DNA from 2 places in the Desulfotomaculum sp. genome. Region 2 is predicted to be linked to the other one. Evidence: a T-box and tRNA genes for the amino acid it is inferred to sense, from the RefSeq annotation. Region 2 holds a T-box; the other holds one or more tRNA genes.

Region 1 (4,427 bases), on a different contig from region 2:
TAGAGGTTGTGGTAGTTTACGGTACACCTGATGAACGAAGCAGACTTCTACGTGAATGTAAGCCAGATGTCTTTATCACCTCTTATCCATTATTGCGACAGGATTTTGAATTATATCAAGGGATGGAATTTGACACCCTAATTTTAGATGAGGCACAGGCCATTAAAAACCATTTAACTAAAACGGCCAAAGCAGTCAAAGGGATCCAGGCAGCCAAACGCTTTGCCCTAAGCGGAACGCCAATCGAAAATTCCTTGGATGAACTTTGGTCCCTCTTTGATGCCATACAGCCGGGCTTTTTTCAGAGTCAACGCAGCTTTAGCAATCTGTCACGGGATCGTATTGCCCGGATGGTTCGGCCCTTTATATTAAGGCGGATAAAACAAGACGTACTAAGAGAGCTGCCGGAAAAAATTGAAACCGTGCATCAATCTGAATTAACCAAAGGACAGAAGGAACTGTATCTTGCTTATTTAGAAAAAATAAGACAGGAAACGAAGGATTCCTTACAAGTCGAGGGATTCGAAAAAAGCCGCATTAAGATCTTGGCAGGATTAACACGTCTTAGACAATTGTGCTGCCACCCTTCCCTCTTTCTGGAAAATTATAACGGCCAGTCCGGTAAACTAGAGCAGCTCATGGAAATGATTGAAAACGCCCTGGAAAATAATCGAAGGCTCTTGGTATTTTCTCAATTTGCCAGTATGTTGCGGCTCATTAGTGAAGAGCTTAATCGAATGAATAAGAGCTATTTTTACCTTGATGGACAAACCCCTGCAAAGGAACGTGTGGAAATGACCCAACGTTTTAATAGTGGGGAGAAGGAGCTTTTTCTTATCTCTTTAAAAGCGGGAGGAACTGGCCTGAATTTAACAGGTGCCGATACAGTGATTTTATATGACTTATGGTGGAACCCTGCCGTAGAAGAACAGGCAGCGGGACGGGCCCACCGCATGGGACAAAGAAATTGTGTTCAGGTGATGAAACTCATTACCAGGGGTACCATTGAGGAAAAAATATACGAGATGCAACAGCAGAAAAAAGAATTAATTGAACAAGTCATTCAGCCGGGGGAAGCAGCCCTGTCTAGCTTATCCGAGGATGATCTTAAAGAAATATTAGGTATTTAGAGTTCTCCCAGGTGGAAAAAATCAACAGCAGGGAAGGATTTTCGAGGGATGTTAAAGCACCAATAAATAAAGAAGGCCGTTGCCTTTCTCCTGGCGGAAAGGCACTAACCGGTAGATGGTGCTATACAGAAGAACAGTTAGAAATAGTAAGGTCGGGAGAGAAAGAGCAAAACAGTGGCAAACGAAACCTAGGCATAGGTGGTAAAATATATTAATTGGTAAATTATGTAAAATGATTATGGTAAAAAAATCCCTTGGTATTCATGGTAATACCAAGGGATTTTTTTACTGGAGCTGAGGAAGGGACTTGAACCCTCGACCTATTGATTACGAATCAATTGCTCTACCAACTGAGCTACCCCAGCCTAATTCAATTGCTATAGTATCAAAGACGAACCTAGAATGCAAGTGGTACTTACAAACAAAAGAGGATCTTGCCAAAAAGCAAGATCCTGACATTGGAGCTGCTAATCGGGATTGAACCGATGACCTTATCCTTACCAAGGATACGCTCTACCTACTGAGCTATAGCAGCATAATGAATGGTGGGCGATGACGGGATCGAACCGCCGACATCCTGCTTGTAAGGCAGGCGCTCTCCCAGCTGAGCTAATCGCCCATTGACATGACTTATGTTAACAGAAATAAAAAGACAAGTCAACAAAAATCTATATTTGCGACAACCGTTACAATAACCTTACATTTTGCCACTATTTATTGCTAGTTGTCAACAAGCCCTGTATAATTAAAAAAATAGGTTAGTTGTAAAATTGTGGTAAGGGGAGGTGTGAGCTTGCGTCCAGTGGTTAATGAAGAAACATGTATTGCCTGTGCTACATGTGAAGGTGTATGTCCGGCTGACCCCAATGTCTTTGAGGTAAGGGATGTATCAAAAGTAGTAAACCCAGATGCCTGCACGGAATGCGGCGCATGTGTGGATAATTGCCCTACAAGTTCAATTCAACTAATTGATTAAAGGGGGATATAATATGTTTTGTAACCAATGTGAACAGACTGCCAAGGGTGTTGGCTGTACCGTAGTTGGTGTATGCGGCAAAAAACCGGAAGTTTCCAATTTACAAGATCTACTATTACATACAGTGAAGGGCCTGTCCCTTTATGCAGCAGAAGGTCGAAAAGTAGGAGTGGTAGATGCCGCTGTAAATCATTTTACAGTGGAAGCTATTTTTTCCACACTGACAAACGTAAACTTTGATGCTGCTCGCTTTCAAAAGCTAATTAATCAGGGTATGGAACTCACTGAAGGGATGAAGGAAAAGGTAGCCGCTGCAGGTGGCAATACTACCTTTGCCGACCCCTCTGCCAACTTGAAAATAGCGCAGGATTTAGAAGGTTTAATCAAACAGGCTGAAGAACTGGGTCACGTAGTAAGTAAAGATGCCGATACAGATATTCAATCCCTCCAGCAAACCCTTGTTTATGGGCTAAAGGGTATTTCCGCCTATGCAGACCATGCCAAGATTCTAGGTCAGGAAGCGGATAAGGTGTATGCCTATATCCATGAAGCAATGGCAGCACTGGCCAATAAAGAACTTGGTTTGAACGATTGGGTGGGCTTGGTTCTCAAATGCGGTGAGGCCAACCTCTGGGCTATGGAACTGCTGGATGCAGCCAATACCGGTAAATTTGGTCATCCAGTACCTACCGAAGTTCCACTGGGACATAAAAAGGGTAAGTGCATCCTGGTATCCGGGCACGACTTGCTGGATCTTGCGAATCTTCTTGAGCAAACCGAGGGCAAGGGAATCTACGTTTACACCCATGGTGAGATGCTCCCCACCCATGGTTATCCCGAGTTGAAGAAATATAAGCACTTCTATGGCCATTTTGGAACTGCCTGGAACAATCAAAGAAAGGAATTTCCCACTTTCCCAGGGGCAATCCTAATGACCACCAACTGCATTCAAGATCCCCAGGCCTATATGGAAGGTATTTTCACCACTGGACTAGTTGGTTGGCCCGGTGTAACGCACGTTAAAAATGATGATTTCTCGGCAGTGATTGAAAGGGCTCTGGCTATGCCTGGTTTCGAGGAAGATGAAGATAAAGGCAGCGTGCTGGTAGGCTTTGCCCGCAATACCGTGCTGAGTGTAGCAGATAAAGTAATTGCCGGAGTCAAGGAGGGGGCCATCAAGCATTTCTTCTTAGTTGGTGGCTGCGATGGTGCCAAGGCTGGCCGCAGTTACTATACGGAGTTTGTGGAAAAGGCACCCCAAGACACAATCATCCTTACCCTGGCCTGTGGTAAGTTCCGTTTCTTTGACAAGAAACTAGGTGATATTGGTGGTATTCCTCGGTTGCTGGATGTTGGTCAGTGCAATGATGCTTACTCTGCCATTCAAATTGCCGTGGCCTTGGCCAATGCCTTTGAGTGCGGCGTAAATGATTTACCACTTTCCCTGGTACTCTCCTGGTATGAACAAAAGGCAGTGGCTATTTTACTGACATTATTACACTTAGGAATTAAGGACATTCGGTTAGGACCCAGTTTACCGGCCTTTATTTCACCCAATGTTCTGGATGTACTAGTCAAGAATTTCAACATTAAGCCGATTACCACTGCGGAAGCGGATCTAGCAGCTATCTTGGGTTAAAAGCTTTATGAATACATTGAAATAGGACTTGGGGTATTTGCCCCAAGTCTTTTTTCAAAAAAGAACATGGCATTTAAGCTATTGGTTAATACCAAAAAAATATTTTCAGAAACCTTTTATCTGGAATAATCTGTCTAGAGTTGCCAGTTCGTTTACTATATATTAATCATAAGGAGGTGAGGTCGGCGGGGTAATGAAGAAAAAACTTATGTGGTTAGCTGCTTTTGGTTTTATCAGCTTTGCTTTGATGCTGATAACAAAGGTTCCTGCTCTTGGGTTAGACAAGGCAGAGTTTTGCGGCCAATGTCATGTTATGGATGAACAGGTAGACACATATTTACATTCAGCACATAGGTCAGGAGCTACCTGCGGGGATTGTCATATTCCCCATAGCCTGGTGTACGGTGCTACCTATAAAGCATATACCGGAACAAGGGACATCGTTGCTGTCGTCACGGACACTGCTCCCAAGGAAATTAGAGTGACAAAACTAGGCAAAGACATTCTTCAAGAAAATTGTTTAAGATGCCACGGACAAATGCTGGAGCTAGTGGGGGACACGAAAAGGGACGGTGGAAAATATTGCTTCGATTGTCACCGCAGTACCCCGCACCAGAAATGATGAGAGGGGTGGTTATTTAAATTGATTCCAAAAGAATACCGTAATTTAGTTTTCTTTTCC
Region 2 (4,427 bases):
CCTGAATACATTGATAAGCCGGGCATCTCATACCAGGATAACATTTATCCCTTTAAAAATAATGGCAGGTTCAGGGTCTTTGATTACCATGTTAATAGTTCTACAAAGCCTCTGTATTTTTCGATTTTATTAACGAATAAAAATGATCACCCTGTGACCGTGCAAATTGAAAAAATGGCGGTTGCCGGGCCTTCTATGAATTATATGGCTGCAGGAAAAGATGCGGTGCAGTCATGGCTTAATTCAAGTGTAGATAAAACCCTGGTAATAGGACCTTGGCAAACTGTATTTTTGGCCGAACCCGTTTGCCTAAAGAAGGATCAATTGGTGAACTTTATCTACGACGCAACGGCCAGTGACACAGTACAGGTCTCCACTGTAACAAGATCGGATGAAAAAGCTTCGCTCAAGGGCCTGCCCATATTAGTCAAAAAAACCGCCCCAGGTGAGAAAGCACCCACTATTTTACGGGGGACTTTTGATACAGCCGATTACTATCACACTTATGTAATTGGCTTGGATGGACGGGCTTATACCGCAGTTGGCGTAGCGGGAAAGGCGGACTACTTACAAGGCTATTCCGCAGTGGATCGTAAGAAAGTAGTGAACTATGGGAACTATGGCGTTTTGTATCACACAAGCTTTAAATTAATTCCGTACTTACAGTCGCCTGGGGCAATTGTGATTAATTCCCGAGGTGGTGGTTTCGGTACCGCTGCTAGTATTAAAATTAATGGGAAGTTGGTTAAGCCAGGATTTATTGGTCCCACAGAGACTACAGCCATTGGCCTGAATACTGTAAAACAAGGAATTCTTGTTTACAAGGAAGATATCAAGAATAGTGATGAGATTACAATAAATTGGATGCCAGCAGGTGGAACGAACTTGCCTGTGAATTTTATCGTGCAACCTTATCAAGCTGTGACAACGATGGAAAATGAGTAATCTGTAAATCTATTGCACCTTACCGAGCGTTTTGATATAGTTATGTCGTTAATTGACGAATGGAGGTCATGTAAGGTGCAGTGGTGGTCAATGATTTTAATTCCTATTATTGGTGCCTTTATTGGTTGGGTTACCAATCTAATTGCCGTTAAGGCTATATTTAAACCCTATGAGCCGATTCATATTATAGGTTCCTTTTCAATTCAAGGGGTTGTTCCCAAAAGAAGGCAGGAGTTGGCCAGAAGCATCGGCGAAGTGGTGGAGAAGGAACTACTGAATGTAACGGACCTGATCAACCAAATGAAATCCCCGGAGGTTCTTGGTCGGATTGTTGACACTGCCAGTGAGTCCATCCGTAATATGGTGGTAGATAAGATACCTGTTTGGGTCCCCGTCACCATTCGAACCGTTATCTTGGAAATGATGGGGGACATGCTGCATAAACAAATGCCCCAGGTAATCGAGCAAATAGTGGATCAGGCCGGAGGAAGTGTGGCAGAAAAGGTTAAAATTGCCCAACTGGTTGAAGATAGAATGAATGCTTATGATATTCGGCATTTGGAGAAAATAATATTAGACGTTGCCTCCCGGGAACTAAAACATATCGAAATCATTGGTGGTGTTTTGGGTTTCGTTATTGGTCTTGTGCAGGTTGCGGTGGTTTATCTGTCTGCTTGACATTTGTGCTCAGTAAATCTATAATTAACCCGTAAATAGTATGTGCTGTGATAAGGAAAAGTAGGACAGTATGTTCGCCCAGAGAGGAAGACCCAGGCTGCAAGTACTTCCCGATACCTCTGTCTGAAAGACCACCTTGGAGCTGTTTGCTGAACCTTAGTAAGCAAACCGGTTTGACACCGTTATCATCCTTTGAGGTGGGAGTCTATGACTCCAACCAGGGTGGAACCGCGGAGATAACCCCGTCCCTGAGTAATCAGAGACGGGGTTTTTTATATTTACTACCGAAAGGAGAAACACCATGATAAAAGTAACACTTAAGGACGGTTCCGTCAGAGAGTATCCCGTAGGAAGTACAGTAATGGGAGTTGCTAAAAGTATCAGCCAAGGGCTGGCCAGGGAGGTCTTGGCCGGTAAGGTTAATGGCAAGGTTGTGGATGTTGACCATCCCCTAAATGAAGACGCCGCCTTAGAACTATTGACCTTTAATGATGAAGAGGGAAGAAATGTCTATCGGCATAGTACTGCCCACGTATTGGCCCAGGCTGTGAAAAGATTATTTCCCAATGCCAAACTGGCCATTGGCCCGGCCATTCAAGATGGCTACTACTATGACTTTGATGTAGAGCAACCCTTTACCCCGGCCCAGGTAGAGCAGATTGAAGAAGAAATGAATCGCATCATTAAAGAAGATATTCCTTTCCAAAGGGCAGAGTTGTCCCGGGAAGAAGCTCTGGAGCATTTCAAGAAACAGGGTGAAATTTATAAGGTAGAGCTAATTACGGACCTGCCAGAGGATGCTGTGATCTCCTGCTATCATCAGGGCGATTTTAATGATCTATGTGCCGGACCACATGTTCCTTCCACCGGTAAATTAAAAAGCCTTAAGTTAATGAGTATTGCCGGAGCCTATTGGCGGGGCAGTGAGAAAAACAAAATGCTGCAGCGTATCTATGGCACCTCCTTCCCTAAAAAGACATTATTGGATGAGCATCTGTTCCGCATAGAGGAAGCGAAGCGGCGTGACCATAGAAAGTTAGGTCAAGAACTGGATCTGTTTAGTATCCAGGAGGAGGGTCCAGGGTTCCCCTTTTTCCATCCGAAGGGCATGGTTTTACGCAATGAGCTGGAAAATTTCTGGCGTCTGGAACATAAAAGACGTGGCTATCAGGAAATTCGTACGCCCATTATCTTAAATCGCGGTCTTTGGGAACAGTCTGGACACTGGGCCCATTACAAGGAAAATATGTATTTTACCAAGATTGACGAAGGGGATTATGCCGTTAAGCCCATGAACTGTCCGGGTAGTATTCTGGTATACAAAGCTAGAATGCACAGTTATCGCGATCTTCCCCTGCGCTGGGGTGAACTGGGTCTGGTACACCGCCATGAGCTGTCCGGTGCTTTGCACGGACTGATGCGGGTGCGTTGCTTTACCCAGGATGATGCGCACATCTTCCTGCTGCCCAGTCAGATTAAGGAGGAAATCATCGGGGTCATCGATCTGTTTGATTACTTCTATAATACCTTTGGTTTAAACTATCATGTGGAGTTATCGACTCGCCCCGAGAAATCCATGGGTTCCGATGAAATGTGGGAAACAGCAACAAACTCCCTGCGGGATGCTCTGGAAGCTAAGAAAATGGATTACAAAGTAAATGAGGGTGACGGGGCATTTTATGGTCCTAAGATTGACTTCCATCTAACCGACAGCCTGGGCAGAACCTGGCAGTGTGGTACCATTCAGTTGGACTTCCAAATGCCGGAAAAATTTGATCTTAACTATGTTGGTGAAGATGGTCAAAAGCACCGCCCGGTCATGATTCATAGGGTTGTTTTCGGCAGCATTGAACGTTTTATCGGCATCCTCACGGAGCACTTTGCAGGAGCCTTCCCGGTTTGGTTGGCCCCGATACAGGTTAAAGTATTGCCAATTACCGACAAGCACCATGAATATGCCAGGGAATTGGTCAAGAAACTAGATGCTCTGGATGTTCGGGTGGAACTGGATGCCAGGAATGAAAAAATTAATTATAAGGTTCGAGAAGCCCAGACCCAAAAAATCCCCTATATGCTGGTCATCGGAGATCGGGAAATGGAGCAGGGAACGGTGGCCCTGCGGCAGCGCGGCAAGGGAGATGTTGGGGCCGTAGCCGTTGATGAATTTATTAAAAAGATTGTGGAGGACATCCATACCAGGGCTATTTTCTAACACGATCAGAAAGAATAAGATTTTAAGGATGATCGTATAAGAAAAGCTAAGGCTCGCTTGTGCCCTTAGGGTGCGCTATAGGCTGGCGCACCCTTAAGGGCATAAACGAACCAAGCTTTTCTAATTATCAAAGGGAAAGCCTTGACTCCATAGGCAGGCTATGGTACAATTTCATCTGTTGAACTCAATATATTTAGCAAGTAGAGGCATCCCGCTTCTCACCTTACAACGATGGTTCGTAGGGTCATCTAACACAAATTTATTTTATAGTTGTGTCTATAAGCGGGTGTTTATCACCCGCTTTTTGTTTTTGTTTTAACTTAAAATCTGGAGGTGAATATATATTTCCAAACAAGAGCAACGCATTAATGAGGAAATCAGAGCACGTGAAGTACGGGTAGTAGACGCTGACAACAACCAACTGGGCATTATGCCTGTAAAAGAAGCCCTGCGTTTGGCAGAGGAAAAACAGTTGGATTTGGTGGAGGTTGCTGCCCAGGCCAAACCGCCGGTTTGCCGTATTATGGATTATGGTAAATTCAAATATGAGCAAAGCAAGCGGGATAAGGAAACAAAGAAAAAGCAGCGGATT

The links. The T-box of region 2 lies ahead of thrS (threonine--tRNA ligase). A T-box ahead of a tRNA ligase gene usually reads a tRNA of that ligase, here a tRNA-Thr.
Region 1: it has a tRNA-Thr gene. The T-box ahead of thrS (threonine--tRNA ligase) is inferred to sense a tRNA for this amino acid. The anticodon was not compared.

What each region holds. Positions count from the first base shown of each region.
Region 1 is NZ_CEVWQM010000012.1:49,495-53,921, reverse strand. It holds gene AC1U9Z_RS08980 (DEAD/DEAH box helicase) at 1-1,130, shown strand, start outside; gene AC1U9Z_RS08975 (hypothetical protein) at 1,142-1,345, shown strand; tRNA gene AC1U9Z_RS08970 (tRNA-Thr) at 1,420-1,495, opposite strand; tRNA gene AC1U9Z_RS08965 (tRNA-Thr) at 1,590-1,665, opposite strand; tRNA gene AC1U9Z_RS08960 (tRNA-Val) at 1,674-1,749, opposite strand; gene AC1U9Z_RS08955 (DUF362 domain-containing protein) at 1,924-2,106, shown strand; gene hcp (hydroxylamine reductase) at 2,120-3,745, shown strand; gene AC1U9Z_RS08945 (NapC/NirT family cytochrome c) at 3,939-4,367, shown strand; gene AC1U9Z_RS08940 (ammonia-forming cytochrome c nitrite reductase subunit c552) at 4,389-4,427, shown strand, end outside.
Region 2 is NZ_CEVWQM010000013.1:2,742-7,168, forward strand. It holds gene AC1U9Z_RS09235 (hypothetical protein) at 1-945, shown strand, start outside; gene AC1U9Z_RS09240 (DUF445 domain-containing protein) at 1,021-1,623, shown strand; T-box leader at 1,662-1,876, shown strand; gene thrS (threonine--tRNA ligase) at 1,925-3,835, shown strand; ribosomal protein L20 leader region at 4,028-4,150, shown strand; gene infC (translation initiation factor IF-3) at 4,173-4,427, shown strand, end outside.